DNA from 3 places in the Streptomyces sp. NPDC006643 genome. Region 1 is predicted to be linked to each of the others. Evidence: riboswitches for the same ligand, from Rfam matches in the RefSeq annotation. Region 1 holds a riboswitch; each other region holds the start of a gene.

Evidence for each region. A riboswitch is a leader RNA that binds a small molecule or an ion and turns the genes downstream of it on or off. The one in region 1 is predicted to bind cyclic di-AMP.
Region 2: linked by a shared signal. The riboswitch ahead of ACFYNU_RS09265 (transglycosylase family protein) and the one ahead of ACFYNU_RS29005 (LysM peptidoglycan-binding domain-containing protein) in region 1 are both predicted to bind cyclic di-AMP.
Region 3: linked by a shared signal. The riboswitch ahead of ACFYNU_RS02815 (LysM peptidoglycan-binding domain-containing M23 family metallopeptidase) and the one ahead of ACFYNU_RS29005 (LysM peptidoglycan-binding domain-containing protein) in region 1 are both predicted to bind cyclic di-AMP.

What each region holds. Positions count from the first base shown of each region.
Region 1 covers NZ_JBIAHA010000023.1:149,201-154,414, forward strand. The annotation lists gene ACFYNU_RS29000 (hypothetical protein) at 1-966, shown strand, start outside; gene ACFYNU_RS29005 (LysM peptidoglycan-binding domain-containing protein) at 1,047-1,769, opposite strand; cyclic di-AMP (ydaO/yuaA leader) riboswitch at 1,774-1,968, opposite strand; gene ACFYNU_RS29010 (glycosyl hydrolase family 28-related protein) at 2,514-4,427, opposite strand; gene ACFYNU_RS29015 (galactose oxidase early set domain-containing protein) at 4,917-5,214, shown strand, end outside.
Region 2 covers NZ_JBIAHA010000005.1:205,732-210,945, reverse strand. The annotation lists gene ACFYNU_RS09285 (Ppx/GppA phosphatase family protein) at 1-768, opposite strand, end outside; gene ACFYNU_RS09280 (DUF501 domain-containing protein) at 765-1,313, opposite strand; gene ACFYNU_RS09275 (septum formation initiator family protein) at 1,337-1,810, opposite strand; gene eno (phosphopyruvate hydratase) at 1,969-3,255, opposite strand; gene ACFYNU_RS09265 (transglycosylase family protein) at 3,530-4,207, opposite strand; cyclic di-AMP (ydaO/yuaA leader) riboswitch at 4,211-4,385, opposite strand; gene ACFYNU_RS09260 (transglycosylase family protein) at 4,650-5,214, opposite strand, start outside.
Region 3 covers NZ_JBIAHA010000002.1:35,163-40,376, forward strand. The annotation lists gene ACFYNU_RS02805 (STM4011 family radical SAM protein) at 1-53, shown strand, start outside; gene ACFYNU_RS02810 (SGNH/GDSL hydrolase family protein) at 61-879, opposite strand; gene ACFYNU_RS02815 (LysM peptidoglycan-binding domain-containing M23 family metallopeptidase) at 1,042-1,974, opposite strand; cyclic di-AMP (ydaO/yuaA leader) riboswitch at 1,978-2,136, opposite strand; gene ACFYNU_RS02820 (tyrosine-protein phosphatase) at 2,549-3,352, shown strand; gene ACFYNU_RS02825 (DUF6126 family protein) at 3,369-3,590, opposite strand; gene ACFYNU_RS02830 (XRE family transcriptional regulator) at 3,633-4,310, opposite strand; gene ACFYNU_RS02835 (aspartate aminotransferase family protein) at 4,396-5,214, opposite strand, start outside.

The sequences.
Region 1 (5,214 bases):
TACCGGGCGTTCCGCAACCGCCGCTCGCTGCTCCTGCTCAACCTCGGACGGCAGGTGCGGGTGGCGGAGTTGCCGTGGGTGCGGGCGGTGGAGGACTTCGCCGACACGGCGGGACGGGAGAGCCTGGAGCAGGCCCGCACGGCGCTGCGCCGGCTCGGCGAGCTGACCGTGCAGACGTTTCCCGGCACGCTCGTGCCCAACGCGCTGGTGCGCGAGTTCGGGGTCCTCGAACGGCAGGCGGGACTCGGCGCGCCGTTCGTCGAGGAGCTGGCGTCGGACATCTTCATGGGCACCTTCACGCCCAAGTACCTGACGGCCGCGCGGATCGCCGCCGAACTGCTCGGCGGCACGCTGTACGAGCGCTACTACGGGATCGACTACGCGGCGGTCCGTAATCTCGCGATCAGTGAGGTGAGCGAGGCGCTGAGCCCCAGGCACGCGCGTTCGCGCGGTGGGCGCAGGTCGCCCGGGTTCGCGAAGCTGTGCGCCGAGCGGGCCGGCGAGTCGCTGACCGGGGCCTGGTCGGCCGCGGCGAACGGAAAGATCATCGAGCAGGCCCAGATCCTCACCACCCACAATCTGGCCACCCTGGTCCGGCGGGTCGGCATCGTGCCCGAGCCGGGCTGGGAGGATCTGGCGCTGCGCTGTTTCACCACCGTGTGTGCCGTGACGGCCCGGGTGCACGGCAATCCGCGACCGCTGACCGCCATCAAGGACGCGGCGTACGCGTGGCGGCAGATGATCTTTTATCTGTCGTTGTGCGATCCGGCCGGGCAGGCCCGGGTGATCGGTCTGCTGGACGAGGAGGCGGCCCGCCGTCCCGGCCATGTCGCGGCCAGGCTCGGCCCGGCGCTGACCGGTCTGCGGCAGGTCGCGGACGGCGGCACGGCCGACTCGGGCGGCGGACGCCTGCTGCTGGGCTGGGCCACGGGAGGCCACTGGCTCCGACCGGACCCCGGGCGCTGACAGCGTCGCTCACGCCGATCGCCGGCCGGGCCGCGGTTGCGGCGGCCGGCCGGCGATCGGGGTCAGGTCAACCGGGCTTCTTAGTAGGGGCCGTTGACGTTGTCGATCGAGCCGTAGCGGTCGGCCGCGTAGTTGCACGCGGCGGTGATGTTGGCGACCGGGTCGTAGCTGTCGGTCGACGTGCCGGGCACGTGGTACGCCTCGAACGTCGGGGCGATGACCTGGAGCAGGCCCTTCGAGGGGGTGCCGGCCGCGGCGTTGGAGTCCCAGTTGTTGATCGCCTGGGGGTTGCCGCCGGACTCGCGCATGATGTTGCGGTGGATGCCGTCGTACGAGCCGGGGATGCCGTTCTGCGCCATGATGTCGAGCGCTTCGCGGATCCAGCCGTCCAGGTCGTTGGTGTAGGACTTGGCGGCGGTCTGGACGGCTTCGGTCTTCTCGGCCGGGGCGGTCGTGGCGGCCTTGGCGGCTCCGGCGAGCTTCAGCTTGAGGCCGGGGCGGATGAGCGACGGGTTGTCGCCGATGGCGCTCTTGTTGTTCTTGTACAGCGCCTTCCAGCCGCCGCTCACGGAGCGGGCGTCCGCGATCTTGGCCAGGGACTCGCCCTTGACGACGGTGTGGGTGACCTTGGCGGCGGTGGCGGCCGACGGGGCGGCGGCGACGTGCTGCGGGGCGGGCGCGGCGCCCGCCGTGGTGGCGGTCAGCAGGGGCAGGGCGAGTGCGGCACCGCCCGTGCCGGCGGCGATGAGCCGGTGGGCGAGCGGGATGGTGCGGGAACGGCGGTGCTTACCCTGTGCGGGCATGACGAGGTCCTCTCCGTCGCCTGCGAGGTGAGCTGTCGGGTTCGGGCGGGAGATGCCCGGCCGCGCCGGAAGGCACGACTTCACCCCAAGCCGGTCCGGTGTGCCGGATCGGCGACTTACCTGGGTCCCCCGCTCCTGCCGTACGTAAGTGGTTGGATGCGGTTTCCGGGGCGGCGGCAGGATTCGGCGTTCCGTCCGGAATGACGAGAACGTAAGCGAGAACATCCGGGCGAAACAAGTCCTGAATTCGCGGCGCGACCCCATTCGTAGATCCGGCGGCGGTCAATTCGAATTCCCGCCCGACGGTTCAGGGCTCAACTTTCCTTTCCCGTGCGGGAGGTGGGCGGTCGGCCAGGAGAAACGATCCGACGACGCTGTGACACACCTCACGGGGATTCGACGCAACCGCGCCTCCACAACACCGCCCAGAAACGGACAAGTTAGGCGTCGATTACCCATAACGACCCGATCCGCAAAGCGGACAAATGATTGCTTTCCGCGAATCGGAGGCAAGTGGCGGCGGGTGGCCCACGCCTGAGTGAATTCACTTCCGTCGCCGCGCCAACAGCGTTTGTTCACGGGTGAATTCGGCCGGGCGACGCGGTATGCGCCACCGGGGAACGGCCGCGGGGAGTGGGCGTCGTCCAGTGGTACCAAATGCCGCAAACAGCACGAAACCCGGCGTCTGTCGTACGGCTCCCCTCACAGAGCCGTACGGCAGACGCCGGGCGGGCGCGTGCCCCGCTAGCCGGCGATCCGCCTGGTGCCGGGACCGCCGGTGATCACGAAGCTGGATCCCGGTTCGACGAGGACGTCGCCCTCGGCCGAGTTCGAGATGGTCACGTTCGTCAGCGTCGCGCTGCCCCGGGCACCGCCCATCGCGAGGATGCCGGAGCCGTTGTTGGACTTGTCGATCGTCACGTCGCTGATCTCGACGTCCGGCACGTTGCCGCCGCCGTTCTTGAACTGAATTCCGTCATAGGTGGAGTCGGCGATCTCGGTGTCCCTGATCTTGACTCCGGTGATGTCCCGGCTGGCCGGGAAGATGGTGATCGCGCCGAACTCCTGGTCCTCGTTCCAGAAGGCACCACCGGTGCGGTGCAGCGTGTTCCCGGTGAGCAGGGTCTCGCCCGAGAACGGCAGCGGGTCATGGTCGGTCGCCAGCATGATGCCGGGATAGTTGGCGGTGTCGGCGATGAAGTTGTTCTGTGCCTTGTTGCCGTAACCGCCGTATATCGCGATGCCGTTCGCCCGCCAGGGCAGCTGAATGGTGTTGTCGGTGAACGAGTTGTCGTGCGCGATGTCCACCGCCGGGTCCTTGACATAGCGGTTGGCCCAGATGGCGAGCGAATCGTCACCGGTGGTACGGAAGGACGAGTTGTACACCGTCGAATTGCGTGTGCCGTTGGTGAAGTTGATGCCGTCGGCATAGGTGTTGCGAATACGCATTCCGCTGAATTCGAGGCCGTCGGCGGGGCCCCAGAGCGCCGGGATGTTGTCGTAGTCGCGGCCGACCCAGACACCCACGTTGGCGTGCTCGATCCACACGTTGGAGATCTTGGTGTTCTGGCCGAAGCGGCCGTTGAGGCCCACGCCGCCCTCGGCCCCGCCGCCGCCCCGGATCCGGCCCGAGCCGAAGATCGCGATGTCGGAGATCTGGGTGTTGTCGTCGATGTCGAAGCCGAAGTTGCCCTCGTGCGGGTGGTTGATGCCGCCCGCGTTCTGCGGCTCGGTGAGGGTGTAGAGCTGTGAGTGCCACATGCCGGCGCCGCGGATCGAGACGTCGCTGATGCCGATCTGGTTGTACTGGCCCTGGTTCTGCGGGTCGTCGGTCAGGATCTTCTGCTCCTGGCGCCACTGACCGGCCGGGATCCATACGCAGTCGATGTCGCCGTTCTGGTCGGCGGTGACCGCGTCCTGGATCGCCTTGGTGTCGTCGTTCCCGTCGTCCGGGACGGCACCGTACTCGGTGATCGAGGTGCACTCGGCGGGCTTGGCCGCCGGGGGCGCGACCTGCTCCAGGTCGATCAGGTCGACGATGTAGAAGGAGGCGTCGTCCCCGGCGTCGCGCTGGAGCTTGAACTTCGTGCCCGCCGGATAGCTCTTCTCCAGCAGCGCGTGCGACTCGTCGAACAGTCTGCGGGCGTCCGTCTGGGGCGTGTTGGTCAGCGACTCCGGGTCGTCGGTGTTGCCGTACAGCCAGCTGTGCTTGGACGACAGATCCAGCTTCTGTACGAAGGCGCCGTCGGCGTAGAGGCTGATGGTGGCGTCGATGCCGCCGCCGCCCGGCGCGTCGGGTATGGAGTTGCGTACGACGATCGAGTTCGCCTCGTTGGTGGAGGTGAACTCCACGAACTCCCCCGCGTTGTCCAGTCGTACCGACTTGCGGCCGGAGGACTCGCTGGCGAAGTTGGTGTGCCCGAAGGTGCGTTTGGCGTCCGCCTCCAGCAACGTGCCGTCGTAGTCGGCGGCTTCGGCCTCGTACTCGGTGTACGGGAGGGCGGCCCCGCGCTCGGCCGCCGGTCGCGCCGACGTGTCGTCGGCCTTCGCGGGCACGCCGGACGCCGAGGCGGACGCGGCGGGCAGGAGTCCGACGACGAGCAGGCCGGTCAGGGAGATGCCGGAGAGCAGCCGTCGGCTGAGGTGCTTCGACTTCATGGTGTCCTCTGTTTCCGTGGGGTCGACAGAGTGAGCAGGTGCCGGTCCGTGGTGGGGGTGGACGGCGGGACCGCGATCACACGGGGCAGTACGGCCACGAGAGCAACTGCCCCGATCTTGCAAGAGAACCGCAAATAATTGAGCTTCGCCGTTCAGGTCCTGCGATCAGGCAGTCAGAGTTTTCAAGCATGTCACGGGTTTGTCAACAGCTCGCGCCGGACGGCGACTTGACGGTCTGCGGCCGGGTCCGCATCGGGCGGGCGCCGGACACGCGCCGGTCCGCGCACCGGACCGTGCGCCGGGCGTGCGCGCCGAGAGCGAACCCTATGACCTGCCTGTTACCTCCATAGAGCCAACATCGCTCGTTTTTCTGGACCTTTCCTCTCGAACACCGCCAGCATTGATTACTGCGAGTAGTCATTCGCTCCGGGTGCGGCACTGCCGTACCGCGTGCTCCAACCATCTCGGAAAGGACCTGGACCGAGCCGCATGAGAAATCCCCGTTCTCGCACGAGGCTGTCCAACACCCTCGCGGCATGCGCTGTCCTCAGCGCCCTCGCCGCCTCAACTCTCGTCGGCGCCGCCCCCGTTGTCGCCCACAGCGGCGAGGGGCACCACGAGCACGCCACCAGGGCCGGCGCGGAGCCCGCCCCCGCCGGCCGGGCGAAGACCCCCGAGGTCGATCCCGCCGAAGTGGCGATGCTCGGCCGCGAGCACGCCGAGGAGCACGCCACCGCGCGCGCGGGCGCCGAGGATCTCGGCACCTACCCGCAGGCGACCCGCACCG
Region 2 (5,214 bases), on a different contig from region 1:
GTGGGTGGAGGCCAGCAGCGTCGTGGTGATCTCCCGGACCATCTCGAAGGGGATGCGCGAGTGGTGGATGGCCGCCGAGTCGTACGTCGTCAGACCCAGCGCGATGGCCGCGACCGTGGTGACGGAGCCGGCCAGTCCGACGAGGGTGCGGGCCTCACCGAGCGGGACGTCCCGCGCCGCCGTGTCGAGCGCGGCGGAGATGTCCGCGCGCAGGGCGGTGATGTCGGCGTGGGTGGCCGGGTCGGCCGGGCGGTGCCGTTCGGTCAGCCGTACGCAGCCGATGTCCACCGACCGTGCCGCGGTGACCCGTTCACCGCCGACGACGAACTCGGTGGAGCCGCCGCCGATGTCCACGACCAGGTACGGCTTCGCCAGGTCGGTCCGGCCGGTCAGCTCCTTGGTGGCGCCGGTGAAGGAGAACTCCGCCTCCTGGTCGCCGGTGATCACCTCGGGTTCGACGCCCAGGATGTCGAGGACACCGGTGACGAACTCGTCCCGGTTCGCCGCGTCGCGGGAGGCGGAGGTGGCCACGAAACGGGTCCGGTCCACGCCGTGTTCCTTGATGACCCCGGCGTACTCGCGGCAGGCCGCGAAGGTGCGCGCCAGCGCCTCGGGCGCGAGCCGGCCCGTCCGGTCGACGTCCTGGCCGAGCCGCACGATCGTCATCCGCCGGTCGAGGTCGACGAGTTGGCCGGTGGCGGGGTCGGCGTCGGCGACGAGCAGCCGGATGGAGTTCGTACCGCAGTCGACGGCGGCGATCCTGGTCATACGGTGTCTCCCTCGACGGGCCCATCGTTTGTGAACGGGATCACACAAGGTCCCTTGCGCCACCACTCGGGCAGCATCGCCAGCGCCTCGTCCCCCAGCGGGTTCACGCCCGGTCCCGCCGCGAGTGAGTGGCCGACCAGCACGTGCAGGCACTTCACCCGGTCCGGCATACCGCCCGCGCTCGGGAAGCCCGCCAGCACCTCGACGGCGTCGCGGCGCGTGAGGTAGTCCTCGTGCGCCTTGCGGTACGCGGCGGCCAACTCCGGGTCGGTGGCGAGGCGTTCGGTCATCTCCTTCATGACGCCGTTCGCCTCCAGCGTGCCGATGGCCGAGGCCGCGCGCGGGCAAGTCAGGTAGTAGAGCGTCGGGAACGGCGTACCGTCCGGGAGGCGCGGGGCGGTCTCCACCACATCGGGCTGCCCGCAGGGGCAGCGGTGCGCGATGGCGCGCAGACCGCGCGGGGGCCGGCCGAGCTGCTGCCTGAACGCGTCGACGTCCGCCTCGGTGGGTTCGGTGCGCGGCGTCTGCGGAGGGGGCGTTTGCATACCTGCGTCGGTTTCCTTGATGTCTATCTGTCCGTCCGGTCGGCGGTGTCGACGCCGTCCAGGAGATTGGAGTACCAGGGCCGGTCGGCCGCGCCCTGGTCGGTGCGGCGCTCCTCGGCCGCCCGGGGGTCGGTCATGATGTAGCCGGTCTCCCCCGGCATCACGTAGTGCAGATGCTCGCGCGCCAGACGCTGGACGTACGCGTCGTCCTGGAGGCGGGCCCGCTCGTCCCGCAGCTCCTCGACCCGCTTCGCGGCCTCGCGCGTCAACTGCTCCTGCTCCGCGATGTCACCGCGCTGCGCCACGTACTGCCGCATCGGGTAGGCGAGCGCCACGATCAGCGAGCAGACGACGAGCACCAGGAAGGCCGCGCGGCCGGTGAGCCGGGAGCGGCGGGCCTGCCTGCGGGTCTGCGAGCGGTAGACGCGCGCGGCCGTCTGCTCGCCCAGGATCCTGATCTTGGTCGCGGTGGAGAACCGGTCCCTGTTCGCGGCCATGGTCCCGCCTCCCTCAGAGGTCGAACTCAGAGGTTGAGCCGGTCTCGTACCTCTGTGCTGCCGTACAGCCTCTGTACGCGCGTACGTCCCCGGACACGGTACGGGACCGTGGCCGGGGACGGCCGTAGGACGGGCGCTGCGATCGGTGGTCGAAGCCGTCAGTCCTTGAAGCGGGGGAACGCGCTGCGGCCCGCGTACACCGCCGCGTCGTCGAGGATCTCCTCGATACGCAGCAGCTGGTTGTACTTGGCGACGCGCTCGGAGCGGGCCGGGGCACCGGTCTTGATCTGGCCGCAGTTGGTGGCGACGGCCAGGTCGGCGATGGTGACGTCCTCGGTCTCGCCCGAGCGGTGCGACATCATGCACTTGAAGCCGCTGCGCTGCGCCAGCTCGACGGCGTCCAGGGTCTCGGTCAGCGAACCGATCTGGTTGACCTTGACGAGCAGGGCGTTGGCCGAGCCCTCCTCGATACCGCGGGCGAGGCGCTCGGGGTTGGTGACGAAGAGGTCGTCGCCGACGATCTGGACCTTGGTGCCCAGCTTGTCGTTGAGGACCTTCCAGCCGGCCCAGTCGTCCTCGAAGAGCGGGTCCTCGATGGAGACCAGCGGGTACGAGGCCACCAGCTCCTCGTAGTACTCGGTCATCTCGGCGGCCGAGCGGGACTTGCCCTCGAACGCGTAACTGCCGTCCTTGTAGAACTCGGAGGCCGCCACGTCGAGCGCGAGCGCGATGTCCTTGCCCGGGACGTAGCCGGCTTCCTTGATGGCCACGAGGATCAGGTCGAGCGCGGCGCGGTTGGACTCCAGGTTCGGCGCGAAGCCGCCCTCGTCGCCGAGGCCCGTGGAGAGCCCCTTCTCCTTCAGGACCTGCTTCAGCGTGTGGTAGACCTCGGCGCCCCAGCGCAGCGCCTCGGAGAACGACTCGGCGCCGATCGGCGCGATCATGAACTCCTGGATGTCCACGTTGGAGTCGGCGTGCGAACCGCCGTTGAGGATGTTCATCATCGGCACGGGCAGCAGGTGCGCGTTCGGGCCGCCGAGGTAGCGGAACAGCGGCAGGTCCGAGGCCTCGGACGCGGCGTGCGCCACGGCCAGGGAGACACCGAGGATGGCGTTGGCGCCGAGCGAGGACTTGTCGGGCGTGGCGTCCAGGTCGAACATCGCCTGGTCGATCAGACGCTGCTCGGTGGCGTCGTAGCCCACCAGCTCCGGGCCGATCTGCTCGATGACGGCGAGGACCGCCTTCTCGACACCCTTGCCCTGGTAGCGGTTCTGGTCACCGTCGCGGAGCTCAAGGGCCTCGAACGCACCGGTGGAGGCACCGGAGGGGACAGCAGCACGGCCGGTGCTGCCGTCGTCGAGGCCGACCTCGACCTCGACCGTGGGGTTGCCTCGGGAGTCAAGGATTTCCCGGGCTACGACGACGTCGATGGACGGCACGAGCATCTCCTTCTGGGATGTGACGCGTGGAGTGCAGGGCCTCATTGGCCTTGCGGCAAGAGCCTAACCGGCTCCCGGTCGGCGGTCGGCAGATGCCCGCCCGCTGGGACGAAAAGAGTCCTCAATGCCCGTTCGGCCACGAATGTCCTGAGGTCACCGGTGAGCGGAGGGACCTGCGGGACACCGGAGGCCGGACGGGCCCGGGCCCCGGCCCGGCGCGTCCGGGGGGAGTGAGACGCGCCGGACCGGGGCCCGGTGGGGGGTGAGCCCGGGGAGAGGGTCAGCTCAGGTGGAGCTGCTGACCCGGGAAGATCTCGTCGGCGTTCTCGACGATGTCCTTGTTCAGGTCGAAGAGCTTCGCCCAGCCGCCGTCGACCTTCTTGGCCTCGGCGATCTTGGAGAGCGTGTCGCCGGCCTTGACCTTGTACTCGCCGTCGCCCTTCTTGACCGGACCGCGCGTCTCACTACGCGAGGCGGGCTGCTCCTGCGCGGCGCGCGGCGCGGACTCCTGCTTCGGGGCGGCCTTCGGGGCCTGCTGCTTCGGCGCCTGCTGCTGGGTGGAGCCGGCGTCGTTCTTGGCGTTGGACAGGCCCACGCCACAGCTCGGCCAGGCACCCTTGCCCTGGCCCGCCAGGACCTTCTCGGCGATCTGTATCTGCTGGGCCTTCGACGCCTGGTCGGCGCTGGACGCGAAGGCGGTGCCGCCGTACGCGGCCCAGGTGGAGGGCGAGAACTGGAGGCCGCCGGAGTAGCCGTTACCGGTGTTGATCGACCAGTTGCCGCCGGACTCGCACTGGGCGACGGCGTCCCACTCGGAGGTGGTCGCGGCGGAGGCTGAGGTGGTGGCGATCAGCGGGGCCGCGACAGCGGCACCGGTGACACCGGCGAGCGTGGCGTAGCGGACGGCCTTGGACGGACGGCGGTGCTTGCCCTTGCCGGACTTGCTGGAAAACAGCATGCGAGATCTCCTCACCGACGCCTACGAGGTGAGCTGTCGGGTTCGGGCCAAGTGAGTTGCCCGGCCGTGCGGCGCGGGAACGTCTTCACGTCCCCTCGCACACGGCTGCACCCCGAGCCGGCCGTACTGACCGGCACTTACCTGGGTCCCCCGCTCCTGCCTTCGGCGCTTGACGCGACGAGTACTCCCCCCGACCGACGGCAGGATTCGGCGTGACGGTCGACGGTGCCCGCGGTGCGAGCGGTTCAGACCGTAAACACAGACATCCCGGATGTTCAAAGAAGGAACATCCGGGATGATTCGCCCATCCCGCCCCAGGGAAACCTCTGTTTACGCAGGTCGGGCGGGAAGCGAGGGGACTTTCCGGTCAGCTCGCGTCAGTTGGGGCGAAGAGACCCTTGTCTCACTTGCGCAGATCCGGACATAGCCCGCTTAACTGCCCCTACTTCGCGGTCAGATCGAGGCTCTGGCCGGGCAGGATGAGGTCGGCGTCGGAGCCCACGACCTCGCGGTTCGCCTCGTAGAGCGCGGGCCAGCCGCCCTCCACCCGCTGCTCCTCGGCGATGGCCCACAGGTTGTCGCCGGCGCGGACGGTGTACGAGCCGTCGGCGGCGGCGTCGCGTGCCGAACCGTCACCCCGCGAGGCATGACGGCCGCTTTCGCGCTTGTCGCCCGGCTTGCCCGCTTCGGTCGATCCGGCCTCGGGGCCCGCCGACGTGCCGGGCTCGGCGGTCGGGTCCTCCTCGGGGGCCGCCTCGCCGCGGTGCTTGCCCTGGCCGCTGCCGGGCTTCGCGCTCGGTTCCGTGCTCGCCTCCGTACGCGCGTCCGTGCCCGGCTCCTCGCCGCCGGCGGCGGAGTCACGGCCGAACTGCCCGGACGAGGGCGTCGACTCCGGAGCGGGAGGCAGCTCGGCCTCCTCGCTCGCATCGGGCGCGGGCTCGGTGGACTCCTTCGGCGTCTTCGGCGTCTCGGTGGCGTCGCCGGAGGGCTCGCCGTCGGGAGCCGCG
Region 3 (5,214 bases), on a different contig from region 1:
TCTTCGCGGGCGGCGTCCTGGAACGGATACCGGCGACGGTCCCGGCCGGCTGACGCGCCGTCAGCGACGCACCAGCGGGAGCAGATCGGGGCGTTTGGCGACGGTGTGGTCGCCCGAGGATTCGCCGCGCAGTCGGCGGCCTATCCAGGGGACCAGGTATTCGCGCGCCCACTGCATGTCGTCACGGCGCAGGTCCATGGGGCGGCGCGGCGGCAGCGGCGGCCACGGCTGGTCGGGGTCGGCGGGGACGGTCAGACCGAGGACCTGGGCGGCGCGCAGGGCCACGCGGGTGTGGCCCTCCGGCGACAGATGCAGTCGGTCGTGGTCCCAGGCGCGCCTGTCCTGCACCGACTTGAGCGACCAGAGGTCCAGGACCGGGCAGTCGTAGCGGTCGGCGATGGAGCGGACGTGCGCGGTGAACGTGGCGATCTTGCCGCGCAGATGGCGCAGCACCGGCACGCCCCGGGTGTCGAATCCGGTGGGGACCATGACGGTGCCGACCGCGCCCGTCAGGTCGGCCAGGGCGCGTTCGAAGCGTTCGGCGACGTCGTCGGGGTCGCTGCCGGGGCGGATGATGTCGTTGCCGCCGGCGCAGAACGTCACCAGATCCGGGGCGAGTTCCTTGGCGCGCGGGATCTGCTCGGCCACGATCTGGTCGAGCAGCCGTCCTCGTACGGCGAGATTGGCGTACCGGAACGAGCCGTGGCCGTGGTCGGTCCTGGCGTTGGTGTCGGCGAGCAGTACGGCGAGCCGGTCGGCCCAGCCGACGTAGATTCCGTCCGGTCCCAGCAGGTCGCCGACGCCCTCGGTGAAGCTGTCACCGATGGCGGCGTACGACCCGAAGGTACTTCTGTTTGTTGGTCTCGAATCGTCAGCCACAGCTGAACATCATTCACCCGCGTATGTGACCTACGCGACCGTAAGGAGGTGTTGACGCCGGTGAGAAAGACCACCGGTCAAAATTCGTTCAAGCCGGAATAAGGCAATGGCCGTTGGCGGGCACCCATGGCGCCGGCCAACGGCCATTCATTCCTGCTGGGTTCAGAGAGAAACGCCGTGCTCGCGCAGGTACGCCAGCGGGTCGACGTCGGAGCCGTAGCTCGGACCGGTGCGGATCTCGAAGTGCAGATGCGGTCCGGTGGAATTGCCGGTCGAGCCGGAGAGGCCTATCCGGTCGCCGCCGCCGACGCTCTGGCCCGCCGAGACCGAGAGCGAGGAGAGGTGGGCGTACTGCGAGTACTGACCGTCGTCGTGCTTGATGACGACCTCGTTGCCGTACGACCCGGCCCAGCCGGCCGACACGACGGTGCCGGGGCCGACCGCCTTGACGGTGGTGCCCGACGAGGCCGCGAAGTCCACGCCGGTGTGGTAGCCGCTGGCCCAGCTGCCGCCGGCCGCGCGGTAGGCGGTGGTGGTGGCCGCGCCGTCGACGGGGGCGGTGTAGCCGGAGGCGTTGCTCTGCGCGGCGGGCTGGTTGGCCGTGGTGGCGGCCTTCGGGGCGGGCTCGGCGGGCGCGGCCTTCCGCGGCTCCGCCTTCTTCGGGGTGGCCTCGGCCTTGCCCTCGGAGGACGCGGTGGTCTTGGCCTTCGCGCCGATGGTGAGCTTGAGGCCCGGGTGGATCAGCGACGGGTCGTCACCGACGGCCTCGCGGTTGTCCGCGTAGAGCTTCTGCCAGCCGCCGCTGACCTTCTGCGTCTCGGCGATCTTGGCGAGGTAGTCGCCCGCGGTGACCGAGTACGTCGTCGCGGTCTTGGCGGTCGCGGCCTGCTGGGCCGTCTGCGGCGCGGCGGAGGGCACGGCGTTCGCGGTCCGCGCGTGCGCCACCGACGGGGCGGCGGCGGTCTGCTCGGCGGCGTGGGCGCCCGTGGCACCGATGAGCGGAATGGCGAGTGCGGCGCCGCCCGTTCCCGCGGCGACCACTCCGCGCGTGATCGGGTTGGTCCTCTGACGGCGGTGCTTACCCTTTGCGGGCATGGCGAATTCCTTCTCCGGCGCCTACGAGGTGAGCTGTCGGGTTCGGGCTGGAGATGCCCGGCCGCGCCGTGACGCGACTTCACCCCAAGCCGTCCGGAAGTCCGGGCCGGCGTCTACCTGGGTCCCCCGCTCCTGCCACACATGGATGAGTGCTGGGTGGATGCGGATTCCGAACGGCGGCAGGATTCGGCGATCCGCTCGGATTGCGGTGACCGTAAGCCGGGTGGGCCGACCCGTACAAGCTGTCGTATTCCCTCGGCAATCCGCCGCCGAATATCGGCCGCCGTAAGCGGTCACCCTGCGTGGATTACGGATCTTCGAATTCCGTGCGACGTCCCAATTCCCTTCCTCGGCGCGGCCACACACCGTCACGGATATGATCTGGCTCACCAGCCGGGGACCATCTGCACCCATCTCGCCCGTGACCAGGGCACGTTAGGCCCAATCACCCAATACGGACAGAAGCCCTTTCGTGCACTGATTTCAGGGGGAACCCATGTCGTAAAGTCGGAGCGCGACAGCGTCGGCGACGAGCGCCGACCGCAGACGCGGAGGAGCTCACGTGACGCACGAGGTGCCGCAGCAGGTCCCGCCGGCCGAGCCCGAACTGGCAGGTGTCCGCAACTTCCGCGACGTGGGCGGTCTGCCGACCGTCGACGGGCGGCGCGTACGGTACGGACGGCTCTACCGCAGCGGTCACCTCGCGCACGCCACCGCCGAGGACGCGGCGTTCCTGACGTCGCTGGGGCTGCACACGGTCTTCGACTTCCGTAACGCGGCCGACCAGAAGCTCGACGGCCTGGACGTCGAGCTGCCCGGCGTACGGAACGTGAACATTCCGCTCACCGATCCGGCCGACGGGACCGAGTTCTGGAAGATGGTCCGCGACGGCGACCTCGACCAGCTGCGGTCGATCCTCGGCGACGGCAAGGGCGTGGCCCGGATGTCCGCCTCGTACCGTTCGATCATCCTGGACCGCACCGCCGAGCACCGTCAGGTGCTGCACGCCCTGGCCGAGGAGAGCCTGCCCGCCCTGATGCACTGCGCGGCGGGCAAGGACCGGGCCGGTCTCTCCATCGCCGTGTCGCTGCTCGCCGTGGGCGTGGAGAAGGAGGCGATCGAGGCCGACTATCTGAAGTCGAACGATCCGCACCGCCGGTATCTGGTACGCCGCAGCGACCCGTCGCCCGGCGGGACTTCACCGGAGGTGATGGAGCTGCTGGCCCCGCTCTTCGACGCGCGCGCCGTGTATCTGGAGACGGCGTTCACGACGATGGAGGAGACGTGGGGCAGCGTCGACCGCTATCTCGTGGACGGCCTGGGGCTGACGGACGAGACGCGCGAACGGCTGCGGACGCGTCTCGTCGACGAAGGCTGAGACTGAGCGCCGGGGGCTACTTGGCGCCCGCCTCGAAGAGCAGCCAGAGGAAACCGGCGACGGCGTGGCCGGCCACGAGGTAGATGAAGAGCCGGATGGCGAGACCGCGCGGGAAGTTGCTCTCCTCGTCCATGACGGACGACGTAGCGGGCGCCGCCTCGGGCACGACCGGCGGCGCCGCCCCGGGGGCAACCGCGGGCGACGGGTCCTGGACCTGCTCCGGTGAGTTCTCGGGCACGGCGATGACTCCTCTGGTCGGCTGGGCGAAGGTGATGACGGGTCAGCGGCGGTGGGCCCCGCCCGGCAGACACAGCTCCGCGATCGGGCTGGTCAGCAGGGTGTGTACGAACAGCAGCTCGGCGCCGCCGGGTCCGGCCGCCGCGAGGCGGTGCGGTGTCATGGAGTCGAAGTGGGCGCTGTCCCCCGGATCGAGCACATGGACGGCGTCCCCGAGGCCCAGCCGCAGCCGCCCCTCAAGGACATGGATCCACTCCTCGCCCGGGTGTACGCGTACGAGGTCGCCCTGCGCCCCGTAGGGCACCGTGACCCGCAGCGGCTGCATCGCCCGGCCGGACGAGCTGCCGGCCTGGCGGTAGATCCAGCCGTCGGCCTCGACGGGTTCCGCCCGTGCCGCGCGGATGACGGGATCGCGCTCGGGCGGCTCCTCGCCGAGCAGCTCGGAGACCGTCGTACCGTAGACGCGGGCCAGACCGAGCAGCATCGGCAGCGACGGCTGGCGCCGGCCGGTCTCCAGCCGGGAGAGATGGGCCGGGGAGAGCCCGGCCCGCGCGGCGGCGGCCTCCAGGGTGAGGGCCCGGCCGCGTCGCAGCTCACGCAGCCGGGGCGCGACGTCCGGCAGCTCCTCCGCCGTGGAGCCGACGGAGCCTGTGGCATCCGTGGGATCCTTGGCGTCGGCCTCGGTGGTGGGGTGCTCGGGCGCGGTCGCGGGGTGGTTCATGCCTCCATTGCGCCAGGATTTTTCCTCTGAGGCAAGTTTCTTGCCTCAGAGGTAAAACGACCTTCCCGTCCCGACGCCCCGGCGCTCACCGGTTGGCGATGGCCTGCTTCATCAGCGTCCTGCCGAAGTCCCACATCAGCCCGCCGCCACCGTGCGCGTCGTCCATCACGGCCGTGAACGCCGTCACGAAGCGGTCGACCTCCGGCTCCCCGATGGTCAGCGGCGGGATCAGTTTGATCACTTCCAGATGATCCCCGGAGACCTGGGTGAGGATGCGGTGCTTCCGCAGCAGCGGCACCACGACCATCTGCGCGAAGAGCCCCTTCCTGGCCTTCTGGAGCATCGCCCACCGGCCGCGCAGCCCGATCGACGTCGGCCGCCCGAACTCGATGCCGATCATCAGCCCCCGGCCGCGCACCTCGCTCAGCAGCTCGTACCGGTCGACCAGCGCGGCGAGCCGCGACCGCAGCAGATCACCGGTCACGCGGGCGTTGGCGACGATCTGCTCGTCCTCGATCACCGACAGGACGGCGAGTCCCGCCGCCATCGCCTGGGCGTTGGAGCCGAAGCTGGCCGAGTGGACCAGCACCCGGTCCATCGAGGAGTAGACCTTCTTGAAGATCCAGTCCTTGCCGAGGGTCGCGCCGACCGGCACATACCCACCGGAGAGCGCCTTCGCCACACACACCAGGTCCGGCTCGACGCCTTCCTCGTGCTGGTACGCGTAGAAGTCGCCGGTCCTGCCGAGCCCGGTCTGCACCTCGTCGGCGATGAGCAACGCCTTGTGCCTGCGCAGCAGTTCCTGCGCGGCCCGCAGGAAGCCTGGCGGTGTCGCGTTGACGCCCTTGCCCTGGATCGGTTCGACGACGAACCCGGCGACGTCGCCGCGTCTCAACTCCCGCTC